4 regions of the Pantoea sp. X-Soil-ISGK-285 genome follow, and region 4 is predicted to be linked to each of the others. Evidence: riboswitches for the same ligand, from Rfam matches in the RefSeq annotation. Region 4 holds a riboswitch; each other region holds the start of a gene.
The links. A riboswitch is a leader RNA that binds a small molecule or an ion and turns the genes downstream of it on or off. The one in region 4 is predicted to bind thiamine pyrophosphate.

Region 1 (5,508 bases), 2.0 Mb from region 4:
GGCATCGGCCTGGCTGCCGCCTGAGCGCCTGCGCTGGGCAGGGCCGCTGGGGCTGGTGATTGCCGTCGCGGCTTTCGTCGGCATTCAGTTCCATCCGATGATGCCCATTTTCCGTCATCTGCTGTGGCAGGTTTTCTTCGCCTGAATCGCTTAACGACGCGGGATGCCGAGCACTTCGGCCTCCCGCGTGTCGCCCGACAGTAACTGTCGGGTCTCGCCATCCCAGTAAACCCGGCCATCCACAATCACCACGCTGCGCGGCGCAATCTGCTGGGCATCTTCCAGACTGTGCGACACCATCAGCAGCGTGATGCTGCGCGCTTCACACACCGAACGCACCAGTTGCAGCATCTCTCCGCGAAGCGCGGGATCGAGCGCAGAAAAAGGCTCATCCAGCAGCAGCACCGGACGGTCACGCAGCAGACAGCGTGCCAGCGCCACGCGCTGTCGCTGTCCACCCGACAGCTCGCCCGGCAGCCGCGTCAGCAGATCGCCTAATCCCACCTGATCGGCCAGCGCTGCAAGCTGCTGGCGCTGCCCGGCGCTCAGCTTCAGTCCGGGGTGCAATCCCAGCGCCATGTTCTGCTGCACGCTGAGGTGCGGAAACAGGTTGTTCTCCTGAAACAGCATCGAAACCGGCCGTCTGGCCGGCACGCTGTGGGTGTGCTCCTGGCCGTCAATCATCAGGGTGCCCTGTTTCACCGGCAGGAAACCGGCAATCAGGCTCAGCAGGGTGCTTTTACCGGCCCCGCTGGGGCCGAGGATCGCGATGCGCTCGCCGCGGGTGGCGTTGAGACTAAAGCGCATCGGCAGATGCTGATAAAGGTACGTGAGGTTATTCAGTGTCAGCATGGCGGCCTGGTAATTTTTCCATCAGGGTGAACAGCAGCAAACAGAGCAGTAGCAGCAGCAGCGCGGTCACTGCACCGTCAGCACCGCGATAGGCACCGATCTGTTGATAAAGGTAGAACGGCAGGGTGCGGAAATCGGCAGTACCAAACAGCGCCACCACGCCAAAATCACCGATCGACAGCACGCAGGCAAAGGCCAGCGCCTGGGCCAGCGGACGTTTCAGCGCCCGCAGTTCAATCAGCCGCAGCCGGTTCCAGCCGTGGATATCCAGCGAATCACAGAGTCTGCCGTAACGCTCCGCGACGTCACGCATCGGGTTCTCCAGCACTTTCAGCGCATAGGGAATGGCGATCAGCGCATTGGTGAAGATCACCAGCCCGTCCGCCGACGCCGGCAGACCAATGGTGGCGTTAAACAGCAGGAAAAAGCCGGTGGCGAGCACGATGCCTGGCATCGCCAGAATCAGCATGCCGCTGGTGTCGATAAGGGTTGCCGCCGCCGGGCGCTGACGCAGGCGCAGCTCGCGACTGCTCCACAGCAGCATCATGGTCAGCACCACACAGAGCAGACCGGCGCCGGTGGCGATGCGCAATGAGGTAAACGTCGCCTGCCAGAGAGCAGGCTGCGCCAGCGCGCCGCGCAGTCCGCCGTGCAGACCATCGATGATGACCGCCGCCAGCGGGGGCAGCAGCAGGATCAGCGCCAGCAGGATCAGCAGCGCATCAACCAGCTGCGCCCCGCGCGAATCCTGCGGATCGCGCCAGCCGTTCAGCTGGCTGGTTCCGGCGGGAATGGCCTTACTGAAGCGCTGGCTGAGCAGCACCAGCGTCATGCAGCAGCCAAGCTGGATCAGCGCCAGAAGTGCAGCGCGTCCCGGATCGTAGTCATAACTCAGCGCCTGGAAAATCGCCAGCTCGATGGTCGTCGCCTGCGGGCCACCGCCCAGTGAGAGCACGGTAGCAAAGCTGGCGAAACAGAGCATGAAGATCAGCGCGCCGGTCGGCAGCAGCTGACGCCGCAGCCATGGCCACTCCAGCAGACGAAAATGGTGCCAGCCGCGCAGGTCGAGCTGTGCCGCCAGCTGACGCTGTTCCGCCGGAATGCTCTCCAGCGCCTGCAGCATCAGGCGGGTCGCCAGCGGCAGGTTAAAGAAGACGTGCGCCAGCAAAATGCCCGACAGACCGTAGGGAGAGAAGTGGTAATCAATCCCTGCCAGCTGGCACAGCTGCGCCAGCCAGCCGACACGACCATAGACGGTGAGCAGACCAAATACCGCCACCAGCACCGGCAGCACCAGGGTCATGGCGCACAGACGCAGCAGCAGCTGACGGCCAGGGAAACGGCGTCGATAGAGCGCGCGCGCCAGCGGCACCGCTGGCAGCAGCGACAACAGCGCGGAGAGCAGCGCCTGACCAAAAGAGAAGGCGATAACGTGATGCAGGTAATCATCCTGCAGCACGCTGCGCCAGTCATTCTCTGGCGCGGCGCTCCAGAGTGCACCGAAGGCCAGCAGCGCCACGCTGATTAACAGCAGCGTGGCGAGCGAACCGGGGATAAGCCAGCGCGGCATCAGCGGCTGACGGCGCGTTGCCACTGGCTGATCCAGCCTGAACGCTGGCTGGCAACCTCTTCCGGCGAGAACTGCAGGGCGGTGGCGGGCACAGTGAGCGCGCTAAAACCGGCAGGCAGCGGCGTGTCGATTACCGGGTACATCCAGTTACCGGTCGGGATAGTGCGCTGGAAGTCGGGTGACACCATAAACTTCATGAATTGCTGTGCCAGCGCCGGCTGTTTGCTGCTGGCTAACTGCGCGGCAACTTCAACCTGCAGATAGTGGCCCTCTGCAAACGGCGCGGCGGCATAGTTCTCTTTTTTCTCTTCGATGATGTGGTAAGCCGGTGAGGTGGTGTAGCTCAGCACCAGATCGCCTTCGCCCTTGAGGAACAGGCCATAGGCTTCACTCCAGCCTTTGGTCACCGTCACGGTTTTCTGCGCCAGCTTTTGCCACGCCTGCGGTGCCTGATCGCCATAGACTTTCTGCATCCACAACAGCAGGCCTAAGCCGGGGGTGCTGGTTCGGGGATCTTCGTAGATCACCCGCCACTTTTCCGGGCTGTCGACCAGCTCTTTCAGGCTTTTTGGCGGATTCTTCAGCCGGGTTTTGTCATAGACAAACGCGAAGTAGCCATAATCAAACGGCACGAAGGTGGTGTTGTGCCAGCCGCCGGGCAGTTTTAATGTCGAGGAATCGACCTGACTTTCGGCAAACAGACCGGTTTTCTGCGCCGCCTGTACCAGATTGTTATCCAGCCCCAGTACCAGATCGGCTTTGCTGTTTTTTCCTTCCATTCGCACGCGGTTCAGCAGCGACACGCCATCTTCCAGCGTGACGAATTTCAGCTCGCAGTTGCACTGCGCCTCGAAGGCTTTTTTAACCGCCGGTCCAGGGCCCCAGTCAGCGGAGAAGGAGTCGTAGGTGTAGACCGTGAGAACCGGCTTAGCCGCCAGAACGGGGGCGGAGAGTAACAGCAGCACCGGCAGAACTTTGTTTAACACTTTGCGCTCCTTCAGGAGAATAGGGGATGAGTCGCAAAGGATCTGAGCACAAAGGCCTCCCAAATCCCTACGTCGGTATTAACCGAATCAGGTTCGACGGGTATCTCTCAGCTGCTTGCTGTTGGCAGGCGGCACCCCGTTGAGAACGTCACATTCTAGTCATTTCAGCGCCGGGGCGAAAGCCTCACAGCGCGGGTGGCGCGAACCAGGCGGATTTAAAATCAAACCAGCCCAGCGTATTCATCCGAACGCCGCGCATGCTGCGCTGACCTTCAAGCAACAGCCAGTGGTGAAACAGCGGATGAAGACCCGCTTCTTCGACTAACTGTTTACTCCATTCGGCCAGCGGCAGCGTTTTCTCGCGCCAGCGGGCCGCATCGCTGTGCCAGTCGATCGGCAGACAGTGATGCAGCAACGGGATCTCATAAAGCTGCGCAAACAGAGAATAATTCAGCGGCAGGGTAAAGTTCACGCTGCCAAGCCAGATATCACTTTCCGCTTCGCCCTGATACCAGCTTTCGTAGCTGATCTCGCGGGTCTCCAGCGTGACGCCATGTTCTGCCAATAGCGGACGCAGCGCGTTAGCGATGCCTTCATGCTCCACGTGCTGGCTGTACCAGGTCAGCGTCAGGTGGGTTAAGCCGGGCGGTTTTTCCACTGGCGTCAGGTCGCGCCGGTGATGCCATCGCGGCAGCAGGCCATACGCCGGAAACCAGTAGCGCTGGTAGCCGACACCGGCGTGATTGAGCAGGGCGATAGGATTAAACAGGTAGCTGACCCAGCGCCGGACCGCCTCGTTGCGTCCCTGTTCTGAACGCTGGTCGAACAGCAGATAGTAGCAGCCCTCTTCAAGGCGGCTCTCCTCCTGAACCTCATCGGCTCCGTCGCCCTGCAGACGGACACCGGCATAGACCAGCTCATCGCTGATGTCGGGCAGTACCCAGATCGAGACATCATCAATCAGGGCGCGAAAACCAAAATAGTCATCAAACGCTTCGATCTTCAGCTGACTCTCCTGATTGCGGATCACCCGGTAAGGACCGGTGCCAACCGGCTGGCGGGCAAAATCGTGCAGCGTCGGCCATTCGCGCGGCAGGATCATCGCACTGACGCTGCCCAGCAGCCAGGGCAACCCTTCATCGGGCTGGCTTAAGCGGATATCCAGCGTCCAGGGCGCGGGCGAGTCGATCTGCTCGATATGGGAAAAGAGCGGATGAGGGCGCTGACGCTCAAGCGTGGCCAGCACATCCTCCATTTCCAGTTCTCTGCCGTGATGAAAGCGAATCGCCGGACGCAGAAAAAAGCGCCAGTGAAGCGGGGAAGTCTGCTGCCAGTGGTGCGCAATATCGGGCTCGATTTCCCCGTTTTCCTCATTTATCCGCGTCAGGCCGTTGAAAATCTGTCGCGCAATGTGGGTTTCGGAGCGCCGCAGCGGCGAACCGGGCAGCAGATTGAGCAGCGGACGATAGTAGAGCACCCGCAGGATATGCTTGCCCTGACGGAAACTGCGGCCCAGATGCGCGGCGATCATCTGCCGTACCTGATTTTTATCGCCCACCAGCTGGACCAGCTGATCGATGCGATCCTGCTCCAGCAAATCCTCGGCACGCTGCTGCTGCAAAGCCAGTCCGGTATAGCAGAAGGTAAGCTGTGAACGCTTGCCGCGTCCGGCTTCCGCCTGCCAGATTAGCCAGCCCGCGGCCTGCATCCGGTTGAGCAGATTGCGCATATGGCGGCGCGAGCAGTGCAGCAGGTCAGCCAGTTCGCTAAGGGTAATCTCCTGCGTTTGCCCCTGACAGCTCTGCCACAGGCGAATGAACTGCTGCTTCAGACGTGATGAGGACATAAAAGAGGAACTCCCGATGAAAAGCGCTCTGTTTTTCTTGCCCTATTTTAAGAGCAAACTTTACGTTATGGGAAGAGCGGGAGGCATTCAGCACTGAATGGCGTTCGACCCTGACTTCGCTGTTCAGCGGAGTGCTTTTCTGAGTAGGGTGCATTTACACCGCCAGCAGATGATCTCTGCTGGCTTTTTTCATGTTGCGCGGTATCGTCTACCCTTCTTTTTCCCCTCTGTTTGTTCTGTAAGGGATTTCGGTA
Region 2 (5,508 bases), on a different replicon from region 4:
ATTGAGGATTTGCTGATGACGATGACGCTGCAACAACTGCAGGACAAATATCCGGGTGCCTTCACAGATGCATTTGGTGACTCCCCGGAATTAGCCAGCGAGCTCGCAACGCTGATTATTGCCGGTAAGAAAGTGGCCACCTGCGGGTCGTTGCGGAGCTGGCAGGATCAGGAAGTATTGCCTCAACCGGGCGGTTACAGCATTGTTCTCAACGGCGAACAGCAGCCCGTCTGCGTGATCCGCACCACCGGATTGTTTCTGACGCGCTTTGATCGCGTCACGCCAGAGATGGCGATGCTGGAGGGTGAAGGCGATCTGAGCCTCGACCACTGGCGTCAGGAACATCAGCGCTACTTCGAGCGTGAAGGCTATTTTCACAGCGAAATGGAGCTGATCTTCGAGACGTTCCAGCTGGTCGAGGTAGTCTAAACCGGCACGTTACAGCGTGTTTGCCGCCATCAGCGCAAGCCGCGCAATCCCCCGCGCGGCAAGGTTATCAGCCGCCTGGGCTGCGCGCATGCCACTGGCACACACCAGTACCACACGCTGATTGACCGGCGGTTGCCAGGCCGCTATCTGCTGCGGCAGAATTCGCACCACCCGCTCGGCCACACTGACCGGTGCCTCTTCCAGGCTGCGCAACTCCACTATGCAATCATCCTCCATCAGCATGGCCCGATCGATAAAGGGCGTGCCGGGCGCGTCAGGTTCAGGTGCGTCATCAAAACGAAACTGCCTGATATGCCAGTCAACAAAGTCACAGTGGATCATGCAGCCGAGCGGCGATGGCGTTAGTTTTAACAATACGCTCAGCGCCATCTGTGCCTGCATTGCGCCCAGCGTCGCTACCGCCGGTCCCATTACGCCTGCCGTATTGCAGTTACCCGAGGCCGTGGGCAGTTGCGGGAACAGCGCGCGATAGCCAGGCGCACCGCCACAGAATCCGCCAACATAGCCTTTGCGTCCCAGCACCGAAGCGCAGATCAGCGGCAGGCCTGCCGGATAACAGACATCGGAGAGCTGATAAGTAATAGCGAAGTTATCCGCCGCATCCACCACCAGATCGATTCCCTCCAGCGCCTGCGGCAGTTGACTGGCGCTTAGCGCGTGTGGATGCGCCTCAACGCGACAGTCAGGATTGCGCTGCGCCAGCGCACGCTGAGCGCAAAATACTTTCTGCTGACCCACATCGTCGATGCCAAACAGCGTCTGCCGGTGGAGGTTGTGCAGTTCAACCCGATCGCCATCGTAAAGACGGATAAATCCCACACCCGCGCCTGCCAGTAACGGCAGCAGCGTTGCACTAAGCCCGCCCGCGCCCACCACCAGCACCTTTGCCCTTCTCAGCCGCTGCTGCCCCGCTTCACCAATCTCTGGCAACATCGTCTGTCGCTGATAACGCTCCATCGCTGCTCCTTAACTGAATTGTGCCAGACCAAAAATGGGCGTAGAGGCAGACGCCATGTCGCGCTGCTCCATCAATCCCGCCTGAAACGCCTCGTGTCCGCCGTGGATCGCAGCAGCAAAGGCACCGGCCATGCGCACCGGATCGCGCGCTTTTGCCACCGCCGTGTTGAGCAGCACGCCATCAAAACCCATCTCCATCGCCTGAGCCGCCTGGCCAGGTGCGCCAATGCCCGCATCAATAATCAACGGCACATCTTTAAACCACGCACGCATAGCGCGCAGCCCCTCGATATTACGCAGCCCCTGGCCGGAGCCGATCGGCGCGCCCCAGGGCATCAGCACTTCACAGCCCGCTTCCAGCAATTTTTCGCCGACAATCAGATCTTCCGTAGTGTAGGGAAACACCTGGAATCCGTCAGCGCAGAGAATCCGTGCGGCCTCAACCAGGGCAAAAGGATCGGGCTGCAGCGTGTCGGCATGGCCAATCACCTCCAGCTTGATCCACGGTGTGTCGAACAGTTCACGCGCCATCTGCGCCGTCGTCACCGCCTCTTTCACCGTGTGGCAACCCGCCGTATTCGGCAGAATACGTTTGTTGAGCTGTTGCAGCAGCGTGCGGAAAGCGCCGCCTTCACTGCCTTCCCGTCGCAGGCTGACGGTAATAATCTCCGCGCCTGACGCGTTGATCGCCTGATGCAGAATGTCCGGTGACGGATAACCGGCCGTGCCGAGCAGAAATCGGGATTGCGGAGTAAATTGATAGAACATGGTTAACCTCCCTGCATCGGTGACAGGATTTCGAGCTGGTTGCCCGCCTCAAGTTGCTGGCTGGCATAGCGGCTACGCGGTACAAACTCCCCGTTCAGCGCGGTGGCGACGGTCCGCGGATCGATCTGCTGCTCCGCCATAAGTTCCGCCAGCGTCGTTGCGCTGGTTTCAATCGTGCGGCCATTCAGTTCAACGCGCATGAGTCATCTCCTGAGTCAGTTGCAACATAAGTTTTTCAGCCATGATCGGGGCCAGCAAAAAGCCGTGGCGGTAGAGGCCGTTAAGTGAGAAACGGCCATTTTCGTAGCGGACTTCCGGCAGGTTCTGCCGATAAGCAGGACGCAGACCGGTGCCACTCTCCACAATCCGCGCTTCAGCCAGCGCCGGGTGCAGGCTGTAAGCGGCGCTGAGCAGTTCCATCATCGCCCGGGCGCTGATCGGGCTGCTGTCGTGGCTTTCCACCATGGTGGCACCCAGCATGAAGTGGCCCCCGTCACGCGGCACCAGATAGCAGGGAAAGCGCGGGTGCAGCAGCCGGACAGGACGGGAGAGTTGTACGTCGGATGTGTGCAGGATCACCATTTCGCCCCGCACGGCGCGCAGGGCGGGCTGCCGATCGGTGGCGTGGATGCCACGGCAGTCGATGATTTTGCCGCCGGGTTTACCGCTGTGAAAGAGGACGCCAGCCTGTTGCAGTTTGTCGCGCAGTTGCTGCAAGGCGCGGCGCGGTTCGAGATGCGCCTCTGCGGCGAAAAACAGGCCGCGGGCAAAGCGGTTTTCCAGCGCGGGCTCAATGTCACCGGGAGAGACCCACTGATGCTGCTGCGTCATGCTGGCGAAGCGCGTCAGTTCGCGGCTGTCACGCGGCGGAGCAACCACCAGCGTACCCTGCTGTTCCACGCCATCAACGCGTTTCGCCCACCAGCTGGCCGCGTGCTGGCCCCATTCGATCACCTGTGGCGGTGCGCTTTCTGCTTCACACCAGGGCGCGAGCATGCCGCCCGCCCAGTGCGAGGCCGCACGGCAGTCAGGCTGAGTAATAACTTCGACCGTTTCTCCCCGCTCCAGCAGCAGCGTGGCGACACAAAGCCCGGCAACGCCGCTGCCGAGCACCGACCAGCGGCTCATGGTGTCCACCGGACAGGAAAAGAAAGATTCAGGATGAGATTTTTCAATGTGGCCTCGTTATCAGTTAACGAAGACCCATGATACAGAGGGAAAAGGCAGGAACGTTGCGAATGCGCCCCTGCGGCAAGTATCTGATGAGATACCCGTCTTCCTACGCCAGTATCAACTGGGTCAGGTTCTAAGGGTCGCTAAGCCGCGCGGTGCGCTATTAGCCTCTCAGTCTCTCTGGCGAGACTCCCCTGACGGGTTTAGTTGTAAGTTAAGCAGACAGCTTCGTCAAGCAGACTGCATGGAACCGGGTCAGAAAATCGGACTTAACCGGCAGAACCGAAATGCCAGTCAGTTGCGGTTGCCAGCGTCAAAAAGGGGCCCGCCAGCGTCTGGTTGTGATGCGCAATAATCTTCTCCGCAGAGAGGTGGGGATTATCGACGGTGGTGTGCGCATCGGAAATCAGTACGACGTTAAAACCCAGCTCCGGGGCTGCCCGACAGGTAGTATCAACGCAGAACTCCGTTTTCATCCCCGCAATCACCAGTTGCTTAATGCCCTTTTGCTTCAGCTGAAGCTGCAGGCCAGTATCCCTGAAACAGCTGGGATATCTTTTGGTGAAGACGACATCACTCTGCGGGTTAACCTGCAATTCCGGGATCAGGCGCGTCAGCGGGCTTTGCTCGTTAAAAGGGGAATCATCCGGGCCGATATGTCGTGCGAAAAAGAGGGGGACGGCAGAAGCCCGGGCTTTAGTAATGAGAAGTGAGATGTTCGACAAGATCGAATTTGCGGCGAAGGGAGCCTCCGGACCATTAAAAAGGCCCTGCTGCATGTCGATAATTAAAAGTGCACTTTCAGATGTAACCATGACCTGTCTCCATTCAGTTTTTAAGAACGGAGAACAGCTCCCCGTCCGGTTCGGCGGGGAGTGAGAATCTGTTGTGTCAGGTGCCAGTCACAGAGTCGCTCACGCCGCCGCCAGAGGCGGTGGTGGTGGTGACGGTGGTGAAAGACTGAACTGACATAAACATTTTCTGACCCTGAGTTAATGCGTTCGGTGAAGTCACCCTCAGAAGGATGGCGCTGACATCTACATTACCCTGTACGCCGTCGCTTTTAAAGCGCCTGCAGCGATTGGGTTACCGCATCGGTTATTTCACGAATGCGCGGTTCGGCGCGGCGATAGTAAGTCCATTTCCCGACTTTGCTGGCTTCAACCAGCCCCGCATTGTGAAGTGCTTTCAGGCATAACGAGGTGGCGGGCTGTGATAAGCCCGCCTTGTCCTGTATGAGGCTGGCACAGACGCCATACTGATCGAAGGGATAGAGCTGGGTATAGCCCGCAAACGCTTCGTCAGGATCTTTAAGCCACTTCAGCACTGCCACTCTGGTCGGGTTGGACAGTAACTTCAGGGCATTTTCGGGTGACATGCCGCCTCACAGAATATCAGGATGGATAAAATGGATAGTCAGTATAGCCTTTCTCAGTGCCGCCATACAGGGAGGCGTGATCGACCTCATTCAGCGGATATCCTGATTTAATCCGCGCGGGCAGATCGGGATTAGCGATAAATGAGCGGCCAAAACCAAACAGATCGCCCCAGCCTTTTTCCAGCACATGCTGTGCTTTTTCAGCCGTGTAGCGACCCGAATAGATGATCGGAGAGCGGAATGTTTCCCGCAGCGCGACCCGGAAGCTCTCTGGCATCTCCGGGCTGTTGTCCCAGTCGGCTTCAGCAATGGAGAGATAGCCAACTTCCAGCTCGTTCAGCAGTGCTGCTGCGCGGATGTAGGTCGCGTGTGGATCACTTTCAACCAGACCGAGATAGACGCGCTCTTCGTCGGTACTGGTAAACAGAGGCGCAAATCTGACGCCAACGCGGTGGCTGCCAAATACCGAGCTGACCGCCTCAACGACTTCTCGCAGGAAGCGCAGACGATTCTCAGCAGATCCGCCATATTCATCCGTACGGAAGTTGGTGTGCTCAGAAATAAACTGGTTAATCAGATAACCGTTGGCGGAATGCAGTTCCACACCGTCGAAACCGGCCGCTTTGGCATTCTCCGCCGCGCGTCGGTAAAGCTCTACGATCTCTTTAACTTCCGATGTAGTCAGTGCGCGTGGCTCGCTGGGTGCGGTCAATATGCCGGCGCCGGGTCCGGTTTCAATAAATACCCGGACGTTATCGGCTGCAATGGCTGAAGGGGCAACG
Region 3 (5,508 bases), on a different replicon from region 4:
ACACCGTGCTGGCCGAGGGCGTTGAGACGGAAGCCACCCTGACGTTGCTGAAAACTTACGGTTGCGATCAAATCCAGGGCTACTTCTTTTCTAAACCGCTGCCAGCCAGCGATATTGAACACTGGCTTTATCAGAAGTGATGCCAGGCAAATGGCCCGCAGCGATCGTTGCGGGCTCTCTTATTACTCACTGCCGGTGGCGTAGCGCTCAACCGGCGTGATGCTTTTAATCAGCTTGTTATCAAACAGAAATTGCTCGTAAGCCTGATAGCGTGCGCGATCCAGTTTTGCCGGATCGGCGGCAAACAGCGGCAGGGTGGCACGCCATGCCTGATGATTCAGCGGCGTGTTCAGCTCCGGATGCGCGCGGGCAAAGGCCTGCCAGCTCTCCTCCGGGTGCGCCTGCAACTGCGCATTACCCTTCTTCAGTGCCCGCAAAAACTTTTTGATTTTCTCCGAGTGTGCCTCATCACGGTTGGCGACGATGATCAGTTCGTCATAGGCCGGAACACCATAATCCTCGACGTTGAAGACTACCGGGTTTTTACCGTGCTGTTTCATCTCCAGCGCTTCGATATTGCGATAGCCGCCGATAACCGCATCCACTTGCCCGGTCATCAGGGCGCTGGTGAGCTGGAAATTGACGTTAACCAGCTTAACCTGATCGGCCTTAACACCATCATGGTTCAGCATGGTCGCCAGCGTCGCCTGTTCAATGCCGCTGACCGAATAGCCGATACGTTTCCCTTTTAAATCGGCTGGTTTTTTTACCGTTTCGTCTAACGTCATCAGCGTATTCAGCGGACTGTTAATTAACGTCCCCACCCGCATCAAGGGCAATCCCTGATCGGCGAAGAAATGCAGCTGCGGCTGATAGGTAATCGCTAAGTCCGCCTGCCTGGCTGCCACCAGACGCGGCGGCAGCGCCGGATCGGAAGGTGGCACAATGTTAACCTCCAGCCCTTCTGCCGCAAACGCGCCGGTCTGCTGGGCCACCATAATTGGTGCGTGATCGGGATTGATATACCAGTCGAGCACCAGTGTCAGTTTCTCCATCGCCTGAGCCTGTGTGGCTAAAGTGGCGCTGAACAGCAGGGTAAACAGAGGCATTTTTGTCATGGGTTGTCTCATTGGTTTAGTCATTAATGTGTCTCAGGTGCCCAGCTAATCAGGCGGCGCAGCAGGATGTCGAGGGTCAGCCACAGGGCTAGCGTCATCAGCACCAGAATAAACAAGGCGGCGAAACAGAGGTCGCTCTGCATCCGGGCGTTGGCATTCAGCATCACGTAGCCCAGCCCTTCGGCCGAGCCGACCCATTCACCGATGATTGCGCCTATTGGCGCGACGGCTGCCGCCATCCGCAATCCTGAGCCCAGGGCGGGCAGCGCGGCTAACAGCCGGACATGGCGCAGTTGCGCTGCAGGTGATGCGCCCAGCGTGCGAGCCAGATCGAGATAGCCGGGCGTGACGTGACGCAGGCCATCAAAAAAGGCGGAGGTCACCGGGAAGAAGATCACCAGGACGGCCATCGCGACTTTGGCGCCCATGCCGAAACCAAACCAGAGCACCAGCAGCGGCGCCAGGGCAAAAACCGGAATCGCCTGGCTGGTGATCACCAGCGGCATCATCCAGCGCTGCAGCCATGGCGAAAAGGTCATGCCCAGCGCCAGCACGCTCCCAAGCAGCACGCCGAGGGCCATGCCGCTGACGATCTCGGTCAGGGTAATCAAAGTGTGATGGCCGAGATAACCTGCGTTTTGCCACAGTGCGATGGCGACCGCAGCGGGTGAGGGCAGCAGAAAGGCCGGAACCGAAGTCAGTGTGGCGAGCCACCACAGCGCAATTAGTCCGGCAAACAGCATCACTCCACGGTGAAGACCGGCAAAACCTTTGTGTAATCTCATCCCGCTATCCTGCTCAGCTGCTTCAGCAATGCGGCCTGACTCTGCAATACCTGTATGTCGTCTGCAGCCCGCGGTGGCTGGCCCGCCAGGGGCGGGCAGGTTTCAATTCCCGCAGAACCGATCATAAGCACGTGGTGACTGAGCCGACAGGCTTCGGCGGCGTCATGGGTAATCAGCAGCACGGTGTGTCCGACCAGCACTTCTGCGGCCAGCGTCTGGATCTGAGGGCGGGTGAGTGCATCCAGTGCGGAGAAGGGCTCATCCATCAGCACAACGGGCTGACGGGTGTAGAGGGTGCGGGCCAGCGCGGCGCGCTGACGCATCCCGCCGGAAAGTGTCGCGGGTCGCGCGTTCGCAGAGTGGCTCAGACCTACCCGCATCAGCAGATGCTGCGCCCAGTCGCGATCAACCCTTTCACCTCTCAGACGACTGGCGAGACAGACATTTTGTTCAACCGTGAGCCACGGATAGAGCAGATCCTGTTGCCCCATCCAGGCGATGCGTCCGGTCAGTGGCAGGCCGTCGCTGCCGCTGACCTGCCCGGCGGTGGGTGGCGTCAGACCAGCAATGACCCGCATCAGGCTGCTTTTTCCGACGCCGCTGGCACCCAGTAAAGCGGTAAAAGCACCGCCCGCGATCTCCAGATCAAGCTGGCTGAAGAGTGGCTGCTGGCCATAATTCAGGCTGAGCTGGCGAATTGAAATGCCTGGCGGCACCGGACTGCACGGCAGGTTCATGAGCTGATCCGCTGGGCGGCAGCATGGTTGAGACCCATCTGCCAGAAAGCGGCTTCCAGCCGGGTCGCGGTGGTGAAGATCTCCGCCAGCGGGTTAAACCGGTGTTCACCGGCGCGCTGCCGGGCCAGGGTTTCAAACAGTGAAATTGAGGAGCGAACGCCAGCCAGATAGGCTTCGTCGCCGTAATTTTCTATCCATGCCGCGTAAGGATTCCCCTCAAAGCGGGTTGCGGGATCATGCAGTAGTGTCAGGCCAATTTCAGCGTAACCGGCAACGCACGGCATCAGCGCGGTCAGCAGCTCCAGCGCATCCCCGGTGTGACCCACGTCCAGCACGTAGCGGGTGTAGTTGAGCGTTTCCACTGCCTCGGGTTCGCTCGCCATTGCCGCCTCGCTGATGCCCCATTGCTGGCAGTAAGCCTGGTGAAGTGGCAGTTCGCTGACGATAGCGTTAAGCGATGCCGTTGCGCTGCGTAAGGCTGCTGGCTCGGAAAGTTTGCTGATCAGCAGGCCCCAGGCACGGGCGAAGTGCAACAGAAACAGATAATCCTGGGTGAGATAGTGGCGGAAGGCGGCGGGTGGCAGGGTGCCCTGACCGAGTTGCCGCACAAAATCGTGCCCGATATAGGCGTGCCATTGACTGCCCGCCTGCTGGCGCAGACGACCATAAAAGCCGGTGTCGAAAAGCGGATGTGACATAGGATCTCCAGTAACAGGGAGATCCGGGCATACGGTCTGGAACAGGGAATGTTGCAGGAGATGACGCAGAAAATCTGCCGACCCGTCCCTTCGCTGGCATGACCCAGATCAGGTTCAAAGGGTTCGGCTTACGCCATCTCAGCCCATTACAGGACACCCCTCGGAGACATTGGTTATACGATAATTACTGCCGGAGTACAACGGCAGAAATAAGCGTTCTGTTCCGGCGTTGCTGTCGCGCCAGTAACAGCATGACGATAGATTTTAAGTGACGTTGTCACTCAAGATCCGCACCATTACTGGCAATGACTTTTTTGTACCACCAGAAGGATTTCTTCCGCGTGCGCGCCAGCGTGCCGTTACCCAGGTCGTCGCGGTCAACATAGACAAATCCGTAGCGCTTGCTCATTTCACCCGTTGAGGCGGCAACCAGATCGATACAGCCCCAGCTGGTGTAACCCATCACTGGCACGCCATCCTCGATCGCGTCGCCCATGGCGCGGATATGTTCGCGCAGATAGCTGATGCGGTAATCATCGTTGATCTCGCCATTTGATTCGATCTCATCGCGCGCGCCCAGGCCATTCTCCACCAGAAACAGCGGCTTCTGATAGCGGTCATACATCATATTCATCGTGATGCGTAAGCCTAGCGGATCGATACCCCAGCCCCACTCACTGCGCGGTACATGGGGATTGGTCAGGGATTTCACCACATTGGCGGCGCTGCTGTTCTGCTCGTTCATTTCTGCCGAGGCGCAACGTGAGGCGTAGTAGCTGAACGAGACAAAATCGACGCTGTTTTTCAGAATGTCGTCATCGCCGTCAGCGATCTCAAGCGTCACACCTTTTTCACGGAATACGCGGGCGGCGTAGGCCGGATAGGCCCCACGCGCCTGCACGTCAATAAAGAACAGGTTTTCGCGATCCTTTTCCAGCGCAGCCCAGACATCTTCCGGCTTGCTCGACCAGGGATAGAAGTTGCCGCCTGCCAGCATGCAGCCGACCTGGTTCATCGGATTCACTTCATGCGCGATGCGCGTCACCAGCGCGCTGGCGACCAGTTCATGATGGGCCGCCTGATACTTTACCTGATCCTTGTTCTCACCGGGTTCGAACACCAGACCGGCGCCGGAAAAGGGGCTGTGCAGCAGGATATTAATCTCATTGAAGGTCAGCCAGTATTTCACAAGGCCATCAAACGCCTCAAAGCAGCTGCGGGCATAGCGGGCAAAAAAGTCGACCATTTTGCGATTGCGCCACGAGCCATATTCAGTCACCAGATGCATCGGCACATCAAAGTGACAGAGCGTGACCAGCGGTTCGATATTATATTTCCGGCACTCCTCAAAGACCGCGCGGTAAAAGGCGATGCCTTGCGGATTGGGCGTCAGTTCATCGCCATTGGGATAGAGACGGCTCCAGGCAATCGACGTGCGGAACACGCTGAACCCCATCTCCGCCATCAGCGCAATGTCTTCCGGATAGCGGTGATAAAAATCGATGGCTTCATGGCTGGGATAAAATTCATCGTCACGCAGGGTAAAACGCTTTTCCAGACCGAGTTTGACCGGCATACGGTGCAGTCCATGTGGAATCATGTCGACGGTGGTTAAGCCCTTTCCGCCCTCACGAAAGCCGCCTTCACACTGGTTGGCGGCCAGTGCGCCGCCCCATAAAAATCCTTGCGGAAACCTTGAATCAGACATGCAATCCTCTTTTCCGGGTCAGCATGACCCTTTCCTTTAGTGGCTATTAATCGCGTTAGCGCGTTCGGTAACGGGCGCAGGTTGCGTTGCGCTTTCTGGTGCGGTTTTGGTTTCAGGCTCGGTTTCAGGAATATCTTCAAAACCTAACAGCAGCGTCAGCACAAATGAGAGCACCACAGACAACACCATGACCGCACCGACCCAGACAATACTCATGGGATTGGTGGGATCGAAGAACTGTACGCTGGTAAACAGGCCGGGAGAGGCCATGGAGTGGCTGGCCAGCCCGCCAATGCCCGCGACCGCGCCACAGATAAAACCACTGATCAGACAGGCGATCAGCGGTCGTTTTAAACGGACCGCAACGCCATACAGCGCCGGTTCTGAAATGCCGGCAATAATCGCTGATGCCGCCGCTGCCAGCGCGGTCTGGCGCAGTTCACGGTTTTTGGTCCGGAACGC
Region 4 (5,508 bases):
CGTTAATCAAATTGATAACGACTGCATATTAGATGTTGGCCCGGAAATTATGTAACCTGCATCACATATTTTAACGGAGGCCACCAGATGTCTATTATCAATACCAAAATCAAGCCGTTCAAAAACGCAGCATTCAAAAACGGCGAATTCATCGACGTAACCGAGAAAGACGTTGAAGGTAAATGGAGTGTGTTCTTCTTCTATCCAGCTGACTTCACCTTCGTCTGCCCGACCGAGCTGGGCGACGTGGCTGATCACTACGAAGAGTTCCAGAAACTGGGCGTAGATATCTACTCCGTTTCTACCGATACCCACTTTACCCACAAAGCCTGGCACGGTTCTTCTGACACCATCGCGAAAATCCAGTACACGATGATCGGTGACCCGACTGGCGCGCTGACCCGTAACTTCGAAATCATGCGCGAAGACGAAGGTCTGGCTGACCGTGGTACCTTTATCGTTGACCCGGAAGGCGTTATCCAGGCAATCGAAATCACTGCTGAAGGCATTGGCCGTGACGCCTCTGACCTGCTGCGCAAAGTGAAAGCGGCTCAGTACGTGGCTTCTCACCCAGGTGAAGTGTGCCCGGCTAAATGGAAAGAAGGTGATGCAACACTGGCTCCGTCTCTGGACCTGGTTGGCAAAATCTAATTACGCTTCGGCCTTTCGACCATTCTCCAATCGGGTGCTGCGGCACCCGATTTTTTGACCAGGATATCACTATGCTCGACACAAATCTGAAAACCCAGCTCAAGGCTTACCTTGAGAAATTAACCAAACCTGTTGAGTTGATTGCCACGCTGGACGAAGGTGCAAAATCAACCGAGATCCGTGAACTGTTGGTTGATATCGCCGGTTTGTCTGACAAAGTCAGCTTCCGCGAAGAGAACGATCGTCAGGTGCGTAAGCCCTCATTTCTGATCACCAACCCAGGTTCGAACAGCGGCCCGCGTTTTGCCGGTTCACCTCTGGGTCACGAATTTACCTCACTGGTGCTGGCACTGTTACAGACCGGTGGGCATCCGTCGAAAGAAGCACAAAGCCTGCTGGATCAGATTGCCGCGCTGGACAGCGACTTCCATTTCGAAACCTACTATTCACTCTCATGCCATAACTGCCCTGACGTCGTACAGGCGCTGAACCTGATGGCGGTGATTAACCCGCGCATCAGCCACACCGCTATCGACGGTGGCCTGTTCCAGAACGAGATTCAGGAACGTAACGTGATGGGCGTGCCAGCGGTTTACCTCAATGGTAAAGAGTTTGGTCAGGGTCGCATGAGCCTGGCGGAAATCGTCAGCAAAGTGGATACCAATGCCGACAAACGTGCAGCGGAAGAGCTGAACAAGCGTGACGCGTATGAAGTCCTGATTATCGGCAGCGGCCCGGCGGGCGCAGCGGCAGCCATCTACTCAGCACGTAAAGGTATCCGTACCGGCCTGCTGGGTGAGCGTTTTGGCGGCCAGGTGCTGGACACGGTCGATATCGAAAACTATATCTCCGTACCGAAAACCGAAGGGGCAAAACTGGCCGGTTCACTGCGCGCACACGTGGATGATTACAACGTGGACGTCATTGAAAGCCAGAGCGCCATCAAACTGATCCCGGCAGCGAAAGAGGGCGGAATGCACGCCATCGAAACCGCCTCCGGCGCAGTATTGAAATCACGCAGCATCATCCTGGCGACCGGCGCACGCTGGCGTAACATGGGCGTGCCGGGTGAAGAAGAGTATCGCACCAAAGGCGTGACCTACTGCCCACACTGCGATGGCCCGCTGTTTAAAGGCAAACGCACGGCGGTGATCGGCGGCGGTAACTCCGGCGTGGAAGCGGCCATCGATCTGGCCGGTATCGTTGAACACGTTACGCTGCTGGAGTTTGCCGATGAGATGCGCGCCGATCAGGTGCTGCAGGATAAACTGCGCAGCCTGAAGAACGTGGATGTGATTCTGAACGCCCAGACCACCGAAGTGAAAGGCGACGGCACCAAAGTCACCGGCCTGCACTATATCGACCGTACGACGCAGACCACTCATGAGCTGCCGCTCTCCGGTATCTTCGTTCAGATCGGTCTGCTGCCGAATACCCCATGGCTGGAAGGTGCGGTTGAGCGCAACAAAATGGGTGAGATCATCATCGATGGTAAATGCGAAACCAGCCTGAAAGGCGTGTTCGCCGCGGGCGACTGCACCACCGTACCGTACAAGCAGATCATCATCGCCAGCGGCGAAGGTGCTAAAGCCTCACTGAGCGCTTTTGACTATCTGATTCGTACCAAATCGGCTGAGTAACATTTAGTTAGCCAGACAATAGCCCCTCAGCACGCGTGCTGAGGGGCTTTTTTTTAGCCTGTTAATAGCCCGTCAGCGTCATCAGCATCATCCAGATTGGCGTTGTCACCGCCGCAAACACGGTAGAAAAGAGCATGCTCGCCGCCGCCGGGCCGGTAATGACATTAAACTTCTGCGACATCAGATAGACGTTAACCCCGACTGCCATCGATCCCAGCAGCACCACCACTTTACTCTCCAGCGCCGGCAGATCGGTCAGCCACGCGATAGCCCATACCGTCATCGGTTGCAGCACCAGCTTCAGCAGGCAGATGGTATAGCTCTCTTTTAAGCCATCCCGCACCCGATAGTGTGCCAGGCTCATGCCCAGCGTCACCAGCGACAGAGGTGCAGCCAGTGAGGCCAGCATCTTTAGCGGTTCAGCGGCCAGCAGCGGCAAGGGACGTTGCAGAAAGCTCCAGGCTGTACCGCTGAGAATACCGATGATCAGCGGATTCTTCAGCACGCCGAGCAGGGTGCGCCAGAGTCCTTCCAGCGAGAAGCTGCCCTGTTTCGCCCACTCGACCGAAACGGTCAGTAAGGTCCAGAGGATCAGGCTGTTAAACACCAGCACCAGCGCCACCGGGGGCAGGGCTTCTGGCCCCAGCAGTACCGTGGCCACCGGGATCCCCAGCATGACGTTATTGGAAAAGATGCCGCCCAGCGCAAAAACCGACGCCGCTACGCCATCCAGATTAAACAGCCTTGTTGCCAGCAGTCGTCCCACGATAAACACCAGCAGGCAACTGCCGAAAAAGGCCAGCAACAGGCGCGCATCCACCGGCGGACTTTGCGAGAAGGTGCTCATCACCCGAAACAGCATGCAGGGCAGAGCAACGTTAAACACAAAGCGGTTCATCCCTTCACTGATGCTGGCGGGCCATTTCCCCAGGCGCGTCAGGCAGTACCCCAGCAGGATCAGGATAAACAGCGGGGCTGACAGGTAAATTTGATGGCTTAAGCTTTCAAACAGCAGTGGCATAGAGAGAGTCTGGTCAGACGATGATTAGTTACCAGACTAACAAATTGCTAACTAACTGTTAACCTGAACTGTGTCCGGAATGACCGTTGCCGGGACGTTAACCTAACCAGCGGCGCGCCTGCCGATCGCTGATGTCGCGATAATAGACACGGTGAATAATTTCGCCACAGCCTGTGCAACGGGCGGAGATATAGGTGGAGAGGTACTGTCTGCCATTGGGTGCCACGGCACCCTTGCGTTCAATATTAATATCCTGCCATCGATGGCGGTGTGGAATAAGCGCTAAAAATCGCATCATACATCCTGAATAGTATGAAGTTCCGCTTCAGGAGTTTTCTAACTCCATGAAATAAAGTGTTTTTTACGATGATGCTGCGAGCAGGTTAATTATTATGGGGTAACCAGAGTCAATGCGGGAAATATTACCCATCCGGGTAATAAGCGGGGCTACCTATAAAGAGGTATCTCGTTAACCCGCAGCATTAAGCCTTTTTTTGCACCCTCAGGCGTTGATCGGGATCATGTGAATTGTTTCAGCTCTGATTATTTCCCAGGCGGGAGTCGCTTGCTTTCGCTGCGCGGCTTGCCTATGCTGCAAGCCGTAACACGACTCGGGGTGCCGCTTTCCACACGGAAAGGGCTGAGAAAAACCCGCTGACCTGAACTGGATAATGCCAGCGTAGGGAAGTCTGATGCCTGACCGCATTCGCCTTCTTGTTCGCCGGTTGGGAGCTACGATGACACATCAATCTCAACACCTTTCTGCCGCGCACTTCGCGCCCATTCTGCACGCTTTCCGCCGCCAGTCACCGCTGGTGCACTGTATGACCAATGACGTGGTCCAGAACTTCACCGCCAACGTGTTGCTGGCACTCCATGCCTCACCGGCGATGGTGATCGATGCCGCTGAGGCCGCCCAGTTCAGTAGCATGGCCGATGCACTGCTGATTAACGTGGGCACCTTAACCCGCGAGCGCCAGCAGGCGATGCAGGCTGCCGTCACTGCGGCTAATCAGGCGGGCACGCCCTGGACACTCGATCCGGTTGCCGTCGGCGCGCTGACGCTGCGCAGTGACTTCTGCCAGCAATTGTTAAGCCAGCAACCGGCGGTGATTCGGGGTAATGCGTCAGAGATTCTGGCGCTGGCACAACAGGCCAGCGGCGGGCGCGGTGTCGACACGCTGCATCAGGCGCATGCAGCACTCGATGCGGCCCAACAGCTCGCGGAAACCTGGAGCACGCTGGTGGTCGTCACCGGTGAAGTGGACTACGCCACCGATGGTCAGCGACTCCTTGCTGTACACGGTGGAAACCCCTTAATGACACGGGTAGTCGGGACCGGCTGCGCCCTCTCGGCAGTGGTGGCGGGTTTCAGCTCTCTGGCTGGCGATCGGCTGATGAATGTCGCGGCCGCCTGTCAGGTGATGGCGCTGGCGGGTGAAAAGGCGGCGGCGCAGGCTGCCGGACCCGGCAGCTTTGCTACGGCGTTTATCGATGCACTCTGGACGCTGGAGGGTAATCATGAAGCGTATTAACGCTCTGACGATTGCGGGTACCGATCCCAGCGGCGGCGCTGGTATTCAGGCCGATCTGAAAACCTTCTCAGCTCTGGGAGCCTATGGCACCAGCGTCATTACCGCGCTGGTGGCACAGAATACCTGCGGCGTGCAGTCGGTTTATCGCATTACGCCTGAATTTGTGGCCGCCCAGCTTGATTCGGTGCTCAGTGATGTGCGCATCGACAGTGCAAAAATTGGCATGCTGTCAGAAACGGCTATCGTGGAGCAGGTTGCGGAACGGCTGATGCGTGCGGCAATCCCGTTTGTTGTGCTGGACACGGTCATGGTCGCGAAAAGTGGTGATGCGTTGCTCTCGCCAGACGCCGTAGCCAGTGTTCGGGAGCTGTTATTGCCGCAGGTCTCGCTGATCACACCTAATCTTCCGGAAGCGGCGGCGTTGCTGGACTGCGCCATTGCGGCAGATGAAGAGGAGATGCGCGAGCAGGGACGGGCATTGCTGGCACTGGGCTGTCAGGCTGTGCTGATGAAGGGCGGTCACCTTGCGGCGGCGGAGAGCCCGGACTGGCTGATCACGCACTCAGCAGAGCAGCGATTCAGTACGCCGCGGGTAAATACCCGTCATACGCACGGCACAGGCTGTACGCTGTCGGCAGCCTTAGCCGCGTTGCGACCACGT

Region 1: it holds a riboswitch for thiamine pyrophosphate, as region 4 does, so the genes downstream of both, thiB (thiamine ABC transporter substrate binding subunit) here and thiM (hydroxyethylthiazole kinase) in region 4, are expected to answer to the same signal.
Region 2: it holds a riboswitch for thiamine pyrophosphate, as region 4 does, so the genes downstream of both, AC6I8B_RS21090 (FAD-dependent oxidoreductase) here and thiM (hydroxyethylthiazole kinase) in region 4, are expected to answer to the same signal.
Region 3: it holds a riboswitch for thiamine pyrophosphate, as region 4 does, so the genes downstream of both, tenA (thiaminase II) here and thiM (hydroxyethylthiazole kinase) in region 4, are expected to answer to the same signal.

Annotation. Positions count from the first base shown of each region.
Region 1 is NZ_AP035938.1:718,482-723,989, forward strand. It holds gene AC6I8B_RS03255 (DedA family protein) at 1-145, shown strand, start outside; gene thiQ (thiamine ABC transporter ATP-binding protein ThiQ) at 151-852, opposite strand; gene thiP (thiamine/thiamine pyrophosphate ABC transporter permease ThiP) at 836-2,446, opposite strand; gene thiB (thiamine ABC transporter substrate binding subunit) at 2,422-3,408, opposite strand; TPP riboswitch at 3,455-3,557, opposite strand; gene sgrR (HTH-type transcriptional regulator SgrR) at 3,593-5,254, opposite strand; gene AC6I8B_RS03280 (MFS transporter) at 5,508-5,508, shown strand, end outside.
Region 2 is NZ_AP035939.1:382,666-388,173, forward strand. It holds gene AC6I8B_RS21070 (ASCH domain-containing protein) at 16-429, shown strand; gene AC6I8B_RS21075 (HesA/MoeB/ThiF family protein) at 439-1,407, opposite strand; gene AC6I8B_RS21080 (thiazole synthase) at 1,417-2,175, opposite strand; gene thiS (sulfur carrier protein ThiS) at 2,178-2,375, opposite strand; gene AC6I8B_RS21090 (FAD-dependent oxidoreductase) at 2,365-3,303, opposite strand; TPP riboswitch at 3,435-3,554, opposite strand; gene AC6I8B_RS21095 (cysteine hydrolase family protein) at 3,618-4,163, opposite strand; gene AC6I8B_RS21100 (ArsR/SmtB family transcription factor) at 4,412-4,726, opposite strand; gene AC6I8B_RS21105 (alkene reductase) at 4,743-5,508, opposite strand, start outside.
Region 3 is NZ_AP035939.1:88,010-93,517, forward strand. It holds gene AC6I8B_RS19680 (sensor domain-containing phosphodiesterase) at 1-140, shown strand, start outside; gene AC6I8B_RS19685 (ABC transporter substrate-binding protein) at 183-1,118, opposite strand; gene AC6I8B_RS19690 (ABC transporter permease) at 1,142-1,903, opposite strand; gene AC6I8B_RS19695 (ABC transporter ATP-binding protein) at 1,900-2,640, opposite strand; gene tenA (thiaminase II) at 2,637-3,338, opposite strand; TPP riboswitch at 3,407-3,509, opposite strand; gene AC6I8B_RS19705 (6-phospho-beta-glucosidase) at 3,616-5,046, opposite strand; gene ascF (PTS cellobiose/arbutin/salicin transporter subunit IIBC) at 5,083-5,508, opposite strand, start outside.
Region 4 is NZ_AP035938.1:2,726,914-2,732,421, reverse strand. It holds gene ahpC (alkyl hydroperoxide reductase subunit C) at 88-651, shown strand; gene ahpF (alkyl hydroperoxide reductase subunit F) at 723-2,291, shown strand; gene AC6I8B_RS12985 (AEC family transporter) at 2,353-3,312, opposite strand; gene AC6I8B_RS12980 (hypothetical protein) at 3,410-3,607, opposite strand; TPP riboswitch at 3,915-4,015, shown strand; gene thiM (hydroxyethylthiazole kinase) at 4,050-4,847, shown strand; gene thiD (bifunctional hydroxymethylpyrimidine kinase/phosphomethylpyrimidine kinase) at 4,834-5,508, shown strand, end outside.